Linked DNA regions of Ruegeria pomeroyi DSS-3. The protein of the gene in region 2 binds, or shares a complex with, the protein of the main gene of each other region. Links are inferred from orthologs where the notes say so. Each region holds a gene or a part of one and is shown on either strand. Other genes may lie near its edges.

Region 1 (2,774 bases), 210 kb from region 2 along the record:
GTCACGTCCTTGGTATTGAGCATGCCGCAGATCAGGTGGGTCGGGCGTCCAGGGCGGCTGGCCAGCAAAGTGGCCAGCGCCACACCGGCGGCGGGGTTGTGACCGCCGTCAAGCCAGAGCTCGGCTATGGGTGCGGATTGCACCAGCGGGCCGGTCTTCAGCCGCTGCATCCGGGCGGGCCAATGGGCGCGGGTGACGGCGGCCTCGCAGGCGGCCTCACCCAGGTTCAGATGGCGCAGCGCGGCCAGCGCCGCACCGGCATTCTCGATCTGATGAGCACCCAGCAGGTTGGGCAGGGGCAGGTCGCACAGGCCCGTCTCGTCCTCGAAGATCAGGCGGTCGCGCTCCTGGCGCACATGCCAGTGCTGGCCATGGGCAAGCAGGGGCGCGCCAAGCCGCGCGGCGGTGGCCTCGATCACCTCCAGCACCTCATCGGGCTGGGGGCCGCTCACCACCGGCACGTCGCGCTTGATGATCCCGGCCTTTTCGCCGGCGATCTTGGCAAGCGTGTCACCAAGGAACTGTTCGTGATCCATCGAGATCGGGGTGATGATCGACAGTGCCGGGCGCGCGATCACATTGGTCGCGTCGAGACGGCCGCCAAGGCCGACCTCGAGCAGGGTGTAATCGGCGGGCGTGCGGGCAAAGGCCAGCAACGCGGCACAGGTGGTGATCTCGAAATAGGTGATCGTCTCGCCGCCATTGGCGGCATAACATTCGTCCAGAACCGCCACCAGGTCGGGTTCCGAAATCAGCTCTCCGGCCACCCGGATGCGTTCGTGAAACCGTGCCAGATGCGGCGAGGTATAGGCATGCGCGCTCAGCCCCGCGCCCTCGATACCGGCGCGGATCATCGCCTGGGTCGAGCCCTTGCCATTGGTGCCGGCGATATGGATGACCGGCGGCAGGCGGTCCTGCGGATTGTCGAGCGCAGCCAGCAGGCGCCAGACCCGGTCCAGCGTCAGGTCGATGATCTTGGGGTGCAGCGCCAGCATCCGCTGGAGGATGACGTCGGAACCGGGGTTGGTCATGATTTGGCTGGTGCCTCGGAGGGGGCGGTCTGTTCCTTTGCCGTCTCGGGCGTCGCAGCCTCGGGCGGGGGCAGGTCGCCGCGAACCGCGGGCGGCAGGTTCAGCAGCATACGGGTGAGGGTGATAAGTTCTTCGCGCAGGTCGGTGCGTTTGATCACCCGGTCCAGCATGCCGTGATCCAGCAGGTATTCGGCGCGCTGGAACCCTTCGGGCAGTGTTTCGCGGATGGTCTGTTCGATCACGCGCGGTCCGGCAAAACAGATCAGCGCATTGGGTTCGGCGATATGCACATCGCCCAGCATCGCATAAGACGCGGTCACCCCGCCGGTGGTCGGATGGGTCAGCACCACGATATAGGGCAGGCCCGCCTCTTTCAGCATCTGCACCGCCACGGTTGTGCGCGGCATCTGCATCAGGCTCAGGATGCCTTCCTGCATGCGCGCGCCGCCAGCGGCCGAGAACAGGATCAGCGGGCGTTTCAGATCAACCGCCTTTTGCGCCGCCGCGATGATCGCGTTGCCAACATACATGCCCATGGACCCGCCCATGAACGAGAAATCCTGCGCCGCGGCCACGATCGGCGTGCGCCCGATCTCGCCGCTTGCAACCAGCATCGCCTCTTTCTCGCCGGTGCCCTTTTGGGCCGCCTTCATCCGTTCGGGATATTTCTTCTGATCCCGGAAATGCAGCGGGTCGGCGACCGGCTCGGGCACCTCGACCTCGGTAAAGATGCCGCCGTCAAACAGGGCCTGGAACCGGGCGCGCGGCGTGATCTGCATGTGATGGCCGCATTGGGTGCAGACATTCAGGTTATCCGCCAGTTCCCGATGGAACAGCATCGTCCCGCACTCGTCGCATTTCTGCCAGAGGTTCTCGGGCACTTCGCGCCGCGAAAAGATCGAGTTGATCCGTGGCCGGACGTAATTCGTGATCCAGTTCATGTGGACTCCCGGTGATGCTGCACCCGCGTCAAATAAGGTGATGTGCGCGGAAATGCAATCAACGTCGCAAAGCAAGCCGGGCCAGCAGCCAGGTCACGAACATGGTGGCAAAGTCGACCGCCAGCCAGGCGCGCAGATGTTCGGTATCGGCCATCGAATAGGGCAGCAGATACAGAGACAGGCCCGACAGGCTGTCGGGCAGCGAAACGATCAGCAGCGCGATCATGTTGTTGAACAGATGCAGCGCAATGGCCGGGCCCAGCGTGCCGGCGCGCGCGGTTATATCGGCCATCAGGATGCCGAACACCCCGGACCAGAGCGCGATGGGCAGCGCGTTACCTCCGGCCTCTTGCGGCAGGTAATGGCCCAGGGCAAACAGGACCGAGGGCAGCACCATCCAGATCAGCGCCGAGCGAAAGCGCGCCGCAAGCGCCTGCTGGACATAGCCGCGAAACAGGATCTCTTCGGCACCGGTCTGGATCAGCAGCGCCAGGATCGACAGCGGCAGCAACAGCAGCCAGCGCCCCGGCGGCAGGTTCTCTTTCAGCGGCGCGCCCATGTCATAGGGCGGCAGGATCAACAGCAGCACGCCCAGCACCAGCAGCAGGCGGAACACTTGCCAGAATTGCCGCAGCGCCAGCCGGGGCGGGCCAAGGATGCCAAGCGGTGCGCGGTGCTGGAACAGGCACGCGGCGACCCCGACACCCACAATGACAAAGCCGAAACTGCCCAGTAGCACCAGCAGCCCGTCGGGCGTGGTGCCACTGGTGAAACCGGCCGCCCATTCCGGGCTGGCGAGTGT
Region 2 (13,112 bases):
CGGATGGCCAGGGCGCGGGTTCTTGGGCCTCCGGTTTGGCGAGACGGGCCAGCCCCGAAGCCTGCGTTGGCGACCCCCTGAGCGCTTTGATCGCGGCAGGGGCCTCTCTGTTCAGATGGCTGCCAACGGCTGTACGCAGGCCCTGAAACGTGCCCGTAGAATCCGCCGCCAAGAGATGGAATCGAGACCTTCTGCGCGCCGCGCGAGGCTGCCGACAAGGCAGGGCGCGCTTGCGACAGGGGTGTGATCTCCCCAAAGAAAACAGGAATTCATTGGGTTTTTGATGCGCCTTTTGGTTGTCTCCACTTGAATTCGTGCCCAAAGCCTACTATCTGGGCCTTGCAAAGCTTCTTCTTACGACCTTCTGTTTCCTAAGTGCCTCAGTTGATCTTACGACGACACTTAGCCGGGTCGTCGCATCCTGTGGACGGCAAATGTACTAGGAGACAACACGATGGCCAATGGCACCGTGAAATGGTTCAATTCCCAAAAAGGCTTCGGCTTCATCGCACCTGAGCAGGGTTCGAAGGACGTTTTCGTTCATATTTCCGCTCTGGAACGCTCGGGCATCCAAAAGCTGGATGACGGCCAAGCCGTGACTTTCGACATCGAAAGTGGCCGGGACGGTCGCGAATCCGCGATCAATCTCGCACTGGCATAAGCCAGCTACGAATCGCAAAGAAAGGCGGGGCTGCCCTTGGGGTGGCCCCGCCTTTTTTGTGCTGAAAGGGGTTTGTCGAGCCGCAGGGGTTGATCAGGCGCGGCGCCTCTCTCTCATCGACCGTCCGATATGGGAGCGCTGCACGCTCCTTCGCGCCAATCCGTGCAACGGCTGGAGAGACATGCTTTCTCCGAAACGCGCCCCACGCCCCACGCCCCGCGGCGCTCGCATCTCACCATGGTCTGGACCGAACAAGGATACTGTCCGGGGCGCATTCAGATTGGCGGCAAGGGGCAGGGAAATTGCCAAGGGAGATCAGGCAACATGTCACGCTATAGGGGTGATTTGGTGGAGCCTAGGGGAGTCGAACCCCTGACCTCTTGCATGCCATGCAAGCGCTCTCCCAACTGAGCTAAGGCCCCGGACCGGTCAGCGAACATCCGTATCGCTGCGGTGAGCGGACATTTATGAGAGCGGTAGGACGAGCGCAAGCCCAAAATCGAGGGACTTGCAGATTTTCTTGGCTGCGACATCCGGGCGTGGATTGGCACAAAAAAGGGCGGGAACACTGCCCGCCCTGTCTTGCATTCGAATGTCAGCGGATCATTCGTCGTCCGAGGACATATCCTTGATGTCGTCCAGCGAAACGCTGTCCTCGTCATCATCGTCTTCGAGGATGTCATCATCGATATCCATGTCGACCGAATCGTCATCGCTGTCATCCAGCACGATTTCGTCGTCATCCACGGTCTGACGGGCCTTGCGGGTTGCCGCATCCTCGGCATCGGCGGCAATCATCCGGCCCTTGCCGAGGTCGAGTTCGACGATCTCGCCCGTATAGGGGCTGACGATCGGATTCTTGTTCAGGTCATAAAACCGCTTGCCGGTGGTCGGGCAAAGGCGCTTTACACCCCATTCTTCCTTGGGCATGTGAAATCCCCTTGATATCTGGTGAGTCGCAACGACGATTCCGGCCTCGTGCCACATGAGGTGGAGACTGTCAAAGCCTTTAGGCCAAAGGAAGCGCGATATGGGTCAGCATCATCTGCCGGGACAGCCACCGGTGCCGCTGACGCTCAGGCGTTCGGCGCGCGCACGGCGGATCAGCCTGCGCATCTCGCAGCTGGACGGGCGGGTCACCCTGACCCTGCCGCCGGGCGTGCCCGAGCGGGAGGCCATCGACTTTGCCCAGAGCAAGGCCGACTGGATTCGCGGCCATCTGGCCAGGCACATGCCCCGGCACCAGCCCGGCTTTGGCGATGCGATCCCGATCGAGGGCGCACCGACGCGCATCGTTCCGGCCAGCGGTCGGCGGATCCAGCTGCGGCCGGGGCTGGTCGAGGTGCCGCCGCAGGGGATGGAGGCACGGCTGCACCGTTTCCTGCGCGAGCTGGCGCGCGACCGGCTGGCGGCGGCCTGCGATTTCTACGCCTCCGAACTGGGCCGGCCCTATGCCCGGATCAGCCTGCGCGACACCCGCTCGCGCTGGGGGTCATGCACCACCGAAGGGGCGCTGATGTTCTCGTGGCGGCTGATCCTGGCGCCGCCCTCGGTGCTGCGCTATGTCGCCGCGCATGAGGTGGCGCATCTGGCCGAAATGAATCACTCTTCGCGGTTCTGGGCCGAAGTCACCCGCATCCACGGCCCCTATGTGGCGCCGCGCCAGTGGCTGCGCGACAATGGCACCCAGCTGCACAGCTACCGGTTCGACAGCGCGGCGAGTTGACGTTGCCGATGGTTGTGATCACATAGAGTCATGCAGCCCGTTCGCCCCCCCGATCCGACCACCGCCGCCCATGACCGGGTCTATCGCACCCTGCGCACACGCATCATGCATGGCGAGCTGGCGCCGGGGCAGGCGCTGACCTTGCGTGGCATCGGCAAGGAGTTCGATGTCTCGATGACGCCCGCGCGCGAAGCGATCCGCCGTCTGGTGGCCGAGGGGGCGCTGTTCCTGTCCAGTTCGGGCCGCGTGTCGACCCCCGAGCTGAATAGCGACCGGATCGAGGAACTGGCGGCGCTGCGCGCGCTCTTGGAGGTCGAGCTGGCAAGCCGCGCCCTGCCGCGCGCCCATATGGCGCTGATAGACCGGTTACAGACGATCAACGGCACCGTGGCCGAGATGGTGTCGAAACGTGATGCGGTCGGATACATCCGCACCAATCTGGAATTTCACCGCACCCTCTATCTGCGGGCGCAGGCGCCGGCGATGCTGGCCATGGCCGAAACCGTCTGGCTGCAACTGGGGCCGACGATGCGGGCGCTTTATGGGCGGCTGCGCCGCACCGATCCGCCGCAATATCACAAGCTGATCATCGCCGCGCTGAAGGCGGGCGATGAACCCGGATTGCGACTGGCCGTGCGTTCCGACGTGACTCAGGGCCTGCGGCTGCTGGTGACGTGATCGCGTTGCGCGGTTGCGCGTCGCTTTGCCTTGGTCTTAAGCTGAGACCGGATTTCAACGGGGAGTGAGATGATGAACAGGTTTTCACGGCGCGGCGCGCTGGGGTTGATCGGTGGCGCCGCCACCCTGCCGATGCTGGGCACGCCGGCACTGGCAAACACCAAGATGACCGTGGGCGCTTTGCGCTTCACCAGCCATGCAGCGTCTTTTGTGGCCTTCGAACGCGGCTATTTCGCCGAGGAGGGGTTGGACGTCGAATTCAAGTTCTTCGAGGCGGCCCAGCCGATGGCGGTGGCGATTGCCAGTGGTGACGCCGATTACGCGGTGACCGCGATCACCGGCGGCCTGATCAGCCTGGCCGAAAAAGGCGCGGCCAAGGTGATCGGCGGCGCGCTGAGCGAGGAAAAGGGCATCGACGGCCAGATGATCCTGGCGTCGAACGCGGCTTATGACGCGGGGCTGACCAGCGCCGCGGCGCTCGATGGGCGCAGCTTTGCCGTCACTCAGCCCGGCTCGTCCTTCCACTATATGGGCGCCAAGATCGCGGCGGTCGAGGGCGCCTCGGTCAAGTTCACGCCGCTGCAAAAGGTGGGCGCGATCATCGGCGCGATGAAGTCGGGACAGGTCGACGCCTGGACCATCGTGCCCCATATCGGCAAGGCGCTCTCGGGCGGCGGTGCTGTGAAACATATCGGCATGGTTGCCGATTATCTGCCCGATTATCAGGTCACCACCGTGTTTACCTCTGCCAGCAATGCCTCCGGCGAGCGGGCGCAGACCGAGGCGTTTCTGCGCGCCTTCTCGCGCGGGGCGGCGGATTTCAACGCGGCCTTGGTGGACAAGACCGCAGGCGATGAGGCCGGGGTCGAGATGGTCAAGCTGGTGCACAAATATGTCTATGCCGACCAGCCCTTCGAGAAGGCCGAGAAATCCATCCGCAACGGCGCGATGCGTCTGAACAAGGATTCGGCCCTGAACATGGGTTCGGTCGAGGATCAGCTGGGCTGGTTCAAATCCGAAGGTATGGTCAAGGACAGCATCACCACCGAGACGCTGGTCGACAGCTCTTATGTGCCCATGATCTGACGGCAAATGGAACTTGCGGTTCGCGGTCTGACCCATCGCTATGGCGACATGGTGGTGCTGAACGATGTTTCGCTGCATATCCCGGCAGGCGAGATCCTGTGCGTGGTGGGTCCGTCGGGCTGCGGCAAGTCCACCCTGCTCAGGATGCTGGGCGGGCTGGAGCAACCCGATTGGGGCGAGGTGCTGCAAGGCGGCACCCCGCCCGAGGGTTGTCTGAACCCGCTGACCTACGTGTTTCAGGATTTCGCCCTGCTGCCCTGGCGCAGCGTGGCGGGCAATGTGTCCTTGGTGCTCGAAGATCATCGCCTTCCGGGCGACCGGGTGCGCGCGATCATCGAGGATGTGCTGGCCCGCACCCGGCTGTCCGATTTCCACGATGCGCTGCCCCGGCAATTGTCGGGCGGCATGAAACAGCGCGTCGCCATTGCCCGGGCGCTGGCGGTGAACCCGGCGGTTATGCTGCTGGACGAGCCGCTTTCGGCGCTGGACGCGCAGACGCGCGAGCTGCTGATGGAGGATCTGGTGGGTTTGTGGGAGCGGCAGCCCTTTACCGGCGTCTATGTCACCCACAACCTGGCCGAGGCGGTGCGCCTGGGCCACCGCATCGTGGTGCTGTCGCGCCGCCCAGGCCGCGTGCGCGAGGTGATCGAGGTGCCAGGGGCGCTTTCTGAACGGCATGCCGGCGACGCAGGGCTGGAGGCGATCCAGGCCCACCTCTGGGCACTGATGCGCGACGAGGCTGTGGCCGCCGATCTGGAGTTGCTGGATGCCTGAGCTCAGGGTTCCCTTTCGTGGTGGCGGTTTCCGCCCCGAGGCGCGGCGCGGCACTGGCATCGCCGTTTTCCTGCTGCTGCTGTTCCTGATCGAATGGGGCACGCGGACAGGCTGGATTACCAACCTGACCCTGCCGCGCCCCTCGGACGTGGCCGCGACACTGGGCGATCTGGCCCGCTCTGGAGCCCTCTGGACCCATCTGCTCCCGTCGCTCAGCCGGTTGGCGGTGGGTTCAGCGCTCGGGATCAGCGCGGGTGTTGGTGTAGGCGTTCTGATCGGGCTCTTCTCTTACATCCGGGCCGGGCTGGTGCCACTGGTGGCGGCCATCTTCCCGATCCCGAAAATCGCCCTGCTGCCGCTGTTCGTGATCTGGTTCGGCATCGACGAAGGGTCGAAATACGCGCTCATCGCGCTGGGCACCTTTACGCCTACGGTGGTGGCCACCTATGGCGCGGTCGACAATGTCGACCGGGGGCTCATCCGCATGGGGCAAAGCTTTGGCCTGGGCTGGTGGTCGATCGTGCGCAAGATTGTGCTGCCCGGGGCGCTGCCCGGCATCCTGTCGGGGCTGCGCGTATCGCTGGCCATCGGCATCATCCTGCTGGTCGCGGCCGAGATGCTGGGCGCCGAACACGGGATCGGCGCCTATATCCTGCAAGCCGGTGCGCTCTACGATCTTGAGCGGCTTTTTGCCGGAGTCGTCATTCTGTCCTGTCTGGGCGTGCTGACCAGCTGGGCCATCGGCAAAATCGAGAAACGCTTGCTGGTCTGGCGCGGCTGATCGCGGTATCCTGCGGCAAAACAAACGAGCAGGTATGTCATCATGATCAACCGACGGTTCTTTACCCTTGGGCTGGGCGCGCTGTCCCTGTCCGCCTGTGGCGGTGGCGCACCGCTGACCGCCTCGACCCCTGCCGCCGCCCCGGCGCAGAGCTGGCCAACCGTGCCCAATGCGGGATGGGAGGCCTGGGTGGCGGGCTTCCGCAGCCGCGCCTCGGCACAGGGCATCAACGCCACGACGCTGGACCGCGCCTTTCGCGGGGCGGGATTTATCCCCAAGGTGATCGAGCGCGACCGCAACCAGACAGAGTTCAAACGCTCGCTGGAGGATTACCTGGCCATTGCTGCCTCGGATGAGCGGATTGCCACCGGGCGGCAGATGCTGCAACAACACGGCGCGCTGCTGACCCGGATCGAGGCGCATTACGGCGTCGACAAGGAGATCGTCACCGCGATCTGGGGGCTGGAAAGCCGCTATGGCGCCCGGCGCGGCGACGTGCCGATCGTCTCGGCCCTCTCGACCCTGGCCTATGACGGACGACGTGGCGCGTTTTTCGAAAAGCAGCTGATCGCGGCGCTGAAGATCCTGCAAAACGGCGATACCTCGCCCCAGAACATGACCGGCAGCTGGGCGGGCGCGATGGGTCACACCCAGTTCATCCCCACCTCGTACCTGGCCTATGCGGTGGATTTCACCGGCGACGGGCGGCGCGACATCTGGTCCGAGGACCCGACCGATGCGCTGGCCTCGACCGCCGCTTACCTGGCCAATGCCGGCTGGGTGCGCGGCCAGCCCTGGGGCGGCGAAGTGGGTTCTGCCGCTGCCAATTCCGGCAGCCCGAGCGCGGTCCTGCAACCGCAGGAGCCCGGGCCAAAGATCGCGGTGTTCAAGAACTTCAGCGTCATCAAGCGCTATAACAACTCGGACAGCTATGCCATCGGCGTCGGCCACCTGTCCGACAGGCTCAAGGGCGGCGGGCCGTTCAGGGCCTCGTTCGGGCCGGACGAGACCGGTCTGACGCTGGAAGAGCGCAAGGAGTTGCAGAGCCGCCTGACCGCCGCAGGCTACGATACCGGCGGCGCGGACGGGGTGATCGGATCGAAAAGCACAGCCGCGATCAGCGATTATCAGCGCGCGCGTGGGTTGGCCGTGACCGGCACGCCCTCGGTCGAGCTGTTGCGGCAGCTGCGCGGCGGGTAAGCCGGGCGGGGGGCGCTGCCCCCGTCGCCCGACGGGCGCCTCGCCGAAGTATTGTTGGTGCAATGAAGGGGCGCGCGGCGCCCTTTCTTATGCGGCCAGCCCCTTGGAGCCGATGTCGAGAAATTTCTTGCGGCGATCCTTGATCAGCGCCTCGGCGGATTTGCCGTCAAGTTCCTTGAGCATGGCGGCGATGGCCCCTCGCACTGCTTCCATCGCGGCGGTCTTGTCGCGATGAGCGCCGCCGCGCGGCTCGGGGATAACCCGGTCGACCACGCCGAGTTTCAGCAGGTCCTGCGCGGTCAGGCGCAGCGCCTCGGCGGCCTCGCGCATCTTTTCGGCATTCTTCCACAGGATCGAGGCGCAGCCTTCGGGCGAGATCACCGAATAGATCGAATGTTCCAGCATCGCCACCCGGTTGGCGGTGGCAAAGGCGACCGCGCCGCCGGAACCGCCCTCGCCGATGATGACCGAGACCAGCGGCACACCGGCGCGCAGGCACATCTCGGTCGATCGGGCGATGGCCTCGGACTGGCCGCGCTCTTCGGCGCCCTTGCCGGGATAGGCGCCCGCGGTATCGACCAGGGTAACCACCGGCAGGCCGAACCGGCCGGCCATCTCGATCAGGCGCACCGCCTTGCGATAGCCTTCGGGCCGGGCCATGCCGAAATTATGGGCGATGCGGGATTTGGTGTCCGAGCCCTTTTCGTGGCCAATCACCATGACGGGACGGTCGTTGAACCGCGCCAGCCCGCCCATTACCGCCAGATCATCGGCAAAGTTCCGGTCGCCGGCAAGCGGCGTGTATTCGGTGAACAGCGCATCGACATAGTCGCGGCAATGCGGACGCTCGGGATGCCGGGCCACCTGGCATTTCCGCCAGGGGGTCAGATCGCGATAGAGTTCGTCCAGCAACTTGGCCGCCTTGGCGTCAAGTGCCGCGGCCTCTTCGGCCACGTCCATCTCTTCATTGGCGCGGGCCAGGGCGCGCAGTTCCTCGGCCTTGCCTTCGATTTCGGCAAGCGGTTTCTCGAAATCCAGATACTGGGTCATGGTGCCCTCACGTCGCGGAGTTTCCCGCTATATGACCTCAGGTCGCGCGGGATGCAACTCGGCAAGATTTGTGGGACGCTTCGATGGCAGTCTGACCGGGCAGAGGAAACAGGCATCAGGCGATGACAGATTACGAAGGACGCATCCTGAGGGTGCTGAATTACATCCATGACAATCCGGGGGGCGACCTGTCGCTGGACCAGCTGGCGGATGTGGCGGCGATGTCGCGGTTTCACTGGCACCGGGTGTTCCGGGCGCTGACCGGCGAGACCTGTGCCCAGACGGTGCGCCGGATGCGGCTGCACCGGGCCGCGACCGCACTGGTCCAGTCCCGGGCGCGGGTGGACGAGATCGCGGCCTCGGTCGGCTATCCCAATCCGGTCTCCTTCGCGCGCGCCTTTGCCGAGGCCTATGGGCAAAGCCCGTCGGCCTTTCGCCGGACCAATCGCCTGCTGCCGCCTCTGCCCCCCTTCAGAACAGGAGACTACCCAATGCTACCCGTCGAAATCCGCACCGAACCCGCCCGCCGTCTGGTGGGGATTCCCCATCAAGGCGCCTATTCCGCCATTGGCCGCAGCTTCGAGAGTTTTTCCGCCCTGTGCCAGACCCGTAACCTGTGGCCGCAGATCGCGGAAACGGTTGCGATCTATCTCGACAGCCCCGATACCGTGCCCGAGGCGGAACTTCGGTCCTTTGCGGGCGGAACATGGCGCGGCGATGACATCCCGCAAGGGATGGAAGAGCACCGCCTGCCCGGCGGAAAGACGGCGGTCATGACCTACAAGGGTCCCTATTCCGGGCTTGCTGCCGCCTACCATTCTCTGTTTGGCACCTGGCTGCCCGCTTCGGGTGAAGAACCGGCAGAAAGCCCCTGTTTCGAGATTTACCTGAACGACCCGCGCACGGTTCCGCCCGAAGAACTGCTGACCGAGGTCTGTCTGCCCCTGAAATGAGGCCTTGGTCGTGACCAATGAAAACCTGGATGTCTCGCTCGACCATCTCGCGGGCTTCGATCTGCGCGTCCATCGCCATGTCGGGCCCTATGCGCAGAAGGCAGCAGGGTTTCGCAACTCCTCTCCTGCCTGCCGTCAGACTGGCGGGCACGCGGGTGGGGGCCGGTGGTTGGGCTCTACCTGTCCGACCCGGCCCGAACCCCACCATCCCAGCAGGTCTATCTTGCCGGATGCGCGGTACCGCAGGACACCGGCGAGATAGCGGGTCTGGAGCCATGGCGCCAGAGGCCCTGTCATTGTGCCATACATCGCCATGTGGGACCCTATGACCAGATCCGGACAAGTTCCGCAGGCTTTACGAGCGCGAGTTGCGGCGGCTGCGGGTCTGGCCCGATCTTGCGCCGCCTTTCGAGATTTATCACGACGATCCTGAACACACGGCGCCTGAGGCGCTGCGCACCGATCTTTGCATTCCATTGCGGCCCTAGCCGGGCCACAAAACCGGGTAGAGCGACAAAACAAGTAACCCGGCCATGGTCCAATTGAACACTGTCAGGCGACGTGGATTGGTCAGCAACCGCGCCATCTGCTGACCCAGCACGGTCCAGGTGCTCACCGAGGGCAGGTTGACCGCCCCGAAAATCGCGGCAACGACCAGCACCGCCGTCAGCGTCTGTCCCGGCGCGTAGGCCGAGATCGCGGTCAGCGCCATCGCCCAGGCCTTTGGGTTGACCCATTGAAAGGCCGCCGCCTGAACAAAGGTCATCGGGCGTCCGGCCGCTGCCCCCCGTTTGGCCGGCGCCGCATTGGCGATCTTCCAGGCCAGGTACAGCAGATAGACGACCGAGGCGTATTTCAGCAAACTATAGCTGGGCGGCCAGGCATCAAAGACCTGCACCAGCCCAACGCCGACCATCACCACCATGAAAGTAAAGCCCAACCCGATCCCCAGCATATGCGGAACCGAGCGGCGGAAGCCGAAATTGGCACCCGAAGCCATCAGCATCAGGTTGTTCGGCCCCGGCGTGATCGACGAGACAAAGGCAAAAAGCAAAAGGGCGATGAGCAGATCGTAAGTCATGCGCAAACTCTTGCGCGCGCCCGGGCAAATGAAATTGCGTTCTTGCGAGCAATCGCGATAAATTTGCAATCAATGACGAAGATTGACGAAATCAACCGCAAGATATTGCATGAACTGAGCCGCGACGGGCGGATCAGCAATCTCGACCTCGCGGCGCGCGTGGGGCTGTCGCCATCGGCCTGCCTGCGCCGGGTGCAAGAGCTGGAACGGGCGGGCGTGATCAGCGGCTACCGCGCGGTGCTGAACCCGGCGGCGCTGGGCATCGGATTTGTCGCCTACATGGGGGTCGGTTTGGGCGAACACACGAAGGCTGCACAAGAACGGTTCGAGCGCGCCGTGGCGCGCGCGCCCGAAGTGGTGGAATGCCACAACATCACCGGCACCATCGAATACCTGCTGCGGGTCGAATGTGCCGACCTGCCCAGCTACAAGACCTTTCACACCGATGTTCTGGGCACCCTGCCGCATGTGAATTCGATCACCACTTATGTGGTCATGGGCTCTCCAAAGGACCTGCGCGCCTGAGCCTGCGGGGAAAAAGTGATCGCATCGGCCCTTGCCGCACGAAAATTTGATCCCTAGGCTGATCACGAATTCGTTGTCCGACCCCGGCGTCAAGACCGGTGGCGGCGCTGAAAACCGGGAGAGTATCACATGAAGGCGATCTGGATCGGCGCGCTTGCAGGGCTTGCCATGATCTGTGCGGGGGCGCTGGCGGCGGGACCGGCCAAGCTGCAACCTGCCAATCCACAACCTGGCGGGCTGAAGCGCGGCCTGTCGGTCAGCTATGGCTATGCCAAAGAGGGCGAGCATATCCGGCAACTGGCCGAAGCGCGCAGCGTGCTCAAGGCGGGGGCGCAACGCGGCAAGGCGCTGCGCGGGCTCGATTATCGCGACACCGCCAAGGGCGAGAACACGCTGACCTCGGCCCGCGCGGAAAATGTCGCCGCAGCGATCCGTGGCTATATCCGCTTTGATGCGCCGGGCATCTACGAGATCGACTTTTTCACCAATGACGGGGTCGATGCGCGGATCGGAGGTCAGCGGGTCGGTCATTTCGACGGGCGTCAGACCTGCGACAGCACCATCGTCTCCGAGGTCGAGGTGCCGCAGGCGGGCTGGTACAAGGTCGACATCACCTATTTCAACCGCCTCAACACCTCGTGCCTGATGATGCGCTGGGGACAAAAGGGCAAGGGCATGAAATGGGTCCCGAACGAGGTGTTCGGTTATTGAACCAGCGCTCTTGGGCGATCTGAACAACGGGGCCGGTCGGCCCCGTTTTCATGTTCCGGCCCGCTCAAGCGCGGCGCGCAGCGCCAGTTCCGGCGAGGCCAGCACCGGCACATTCGCCCGCACTCGCGCCTGCGCCCCGGCCATCGAGGCCTGGGCCAGCACCACGGCGCTCAGGTCTGGCTGAGCGACCAGCGCGCTTTCGACCCGCCGCGCGATCGCCTCAGCAAAGGCGTCGCCGTCGCCTTCGGTGAACAAGGGCCAGAGGCCGGACAGATCAAGATGCGCGATCCGTGCCGCGTGGCCCTCGGCGGCAAACGCCGCCTCCAGCAGCGCGGTCGAAGGCGCCTTGGTACTCTCGAGGCAGCAGACCAGCAGGACCGGCCCGCCGCTTTGCGCAGCCACCCGCATCATCGGCGCGTCGATGCGAAGGGCGCCGGCCTGCTCGGCCAGCCCACCGATGGTGGTGCAGGTGCAGAGCGCCACCGGCACCTGGGCCAGGGCGGTGGTGATCTCGTCCGCCAGATCGGCGCCGATCCCGCCTTGCGCGCGCGCCAGCCAGTCGGGCCGTACCACATGGGTCAGCCGCGCCCCCGGCGCGATCCGCGCGGCGAGTGCATCGAAGGTGGCGCGATGCACTTCGGCGGTGTGGAACAGGGTCAGCTCTGTCATTTGCGGCCTCAAGCAAGGGTAGGCCGACCTAACGGCACAAGAACACGACTGTCCAGCGCCGACCCGTTTCCTGCGCCTTTCCAGCGGCCCGTCACCGGAGCGCAGGAAACGGGTCGCCCGGCGGGTCGCCCCCTCTCTATTCCATGACCATGCAACAGAGAAAGGGCATGACCATGGAACTGAAAGGCAAGACGATCATCATCACCGGCGCCAGCAGCGGTATCGGAGCCAGCGCGGCCTTGCTGTTTGCCTCTGAGGGCGCGAATCTCGTCCTGGGTGCGCGCCGGGCCGCCGAACTGAATCAACTGACCGGGCAGATCACGCAGAGCAATGGCCGGGCGGTCTGTCTGGCCGGGGACGTTACGGACGAAGCCTATGCGCACCGGCTTGTCGATCTGGCACGGTCAGAATACGGTCGGCTGGACGGCGCATTCAACAATGCCGGGATGATGGGAGAGATCGGGCCCGTCGCGGAGATGTCCGCCGCGAACTGGACCGAGGTTATCACCACCAACCTGACCAGCGCCTTCTTCTCGGCCAAGGCACAGATTCCGGCCCTTGTCGAGCAAGGCGGGGTGCTGGTGTTCACAAGTTCCTTTGTCGGAGTGGACAATGGCGGGATGCCCGGCATGGGCGCCTATGCCGCGTCCAAGGCGGGGCTCGTTGGTCTGGTCCGGTCGCTTGCCGCGGATCACGCGGCAGAGGGGATTCGGGTCAACGCGCTGTTGCCCGGGGGAACCCGGACAGCGATGGCAGGTGATGATCCGGATACGCATGACTTTATCGCTGGTCTGCATCCGATGAAGCGGATGGGCGAACCGAAAGAAATCGCGCAGGCGGCGCTGTTTCTGATGTCGGATCGGGCCAGCTTTGTCACCGGCACGGCGATGTCGGTCGATGGCGGCATCTCGGCACGGTTGCTGTGACAGAGCCCGGGCCGGCCATCGGCCGGCCCGGCATCGGCAACCGTCTCAGCCGTTTGCGGCGATCAGTTCCGCCTGGGCCACGATGACCTCGGCCTGCTTGATCGAGGCGATGTCGACCAGACGGCCCTTGTAGACCGTGGCGCCCTCGCCCTTGGCCTTGGCCGCTTCCATCGCGGCGAGGATCTCGCGCGCCTCGGTCACCGCGTCGTCCGAGGGGGTAAAGACCTGGTTGGCCAGCGCGATCTGCTTGGGATGGATGGCCCATTTGCCGACCATGCCCAGCGTCGCCGA

The links.
Region 1: the proteins of SPO_RS18320 (region 2) and accD are in contact, whole or in part, in a solved structure (PDB 8UXZ), measured with the Escherichia coli proteins. The link is inferred for Ruegeria pomeroyi DSS-3 from one-to-one orthologs.

The regions. Positions count from the first base shown.
Region 1 is NC_003911.12:4,032,717-4,035,490, reverse strand. It holds accD (acetyl-CoA carboxylase, carboxyltransferase subunit beta), read right to left. Parts: upstream 1,973-2,774; coding sequence 1,028-1,972; downstream 1-1,027. Other genes in the region: SPO_RS19365 (CPBP family intramembrane glutamic endopeptidase), read right to left, coding at 2,031-2,774; SPO_RS19375 (bifunctional folylpolyglutamate synthase/dihydrofolate synthase), read right to left, coding at 1-1,031.
Region 2 is NC_003911.12:3,815,143-3,828,254, reverse strand. What follows is about bases 5,976-8,732. They hold SPO_RS18320 (acetyl-CoA carboxylase carboxyltransferase subunit alpha), read right to left. Parts: upstream 7,957-8,732; coding sequence 6,994-7,956; downstream 5,976-6,993. Other genes in these bases: SPO_RS18315 (AraC family transcriptional regulator), read left to right, coding at 8,079-8,732; SPO_RS18325 (lytic murein transglycosylase), read left to right, coding at 5,976-6,906. In the rest of the region: SPO_RS18365 (cold-shock protein), read left to right, coding at 455-661; SPO_RS18355 (TIGR02300 family protein), read right to left, coding at 1,265-1,591; SPO_RS18350 (M48 family metallopeptidase), read left to right, coding at 1,692-2,387; SPO_RS18345 (GntR family transcriptional regulator), read left to right, coding at 2,418-3,065; SPO_RS18340 (ABC transporter substrate-binding protein), read left to right, coding at 3,138-4,151; SPO_RS18335 (ABC transporter ATP-binding protein), read left to right, coding at 4,158-4,925; SPO_RS18330 (ABC transporter permease), read left to right, coding at 4,918-5,706; more of SPO_RS18325, read left to right, coding at 5,749-5,975; more of SPO_RS18315, read left to right, coding at 8,733-8,909; SPO_RS18310 (LysE family translocator), read right to left, coding at 9,394-9,990; SPO_RS18305 (Lrp/AsnC family transcriptional regulator), read left to right, coding at 10,063-10,515; SPO_RS18300 (PA14 domain-containing protein), read left to right, coding at 10,645-11,226; SPO_RS23355 (hypothetical protein), read right to left, coding at 11,275-11,895; SPO_RS18290 (SDR family oxidoreductase), read left to right, coding at 12,069-12,821; SPO_RS18280 (L-malyl-CoA/beta-methylmalyl-CoA lyase), read right to left, coding at 12,867-13,112. UniProt on the Escherichia coli protein: Component of the acetyl coenzyme A carboxylase (ACC) complex. First, biotin carboxylase catalyzes the carboxylation of biotin on its carrier protein (BCCP) and then the CO(2) group is transferred by the carboxyltransferase to acetyl-CoA to form malonyl-CoA.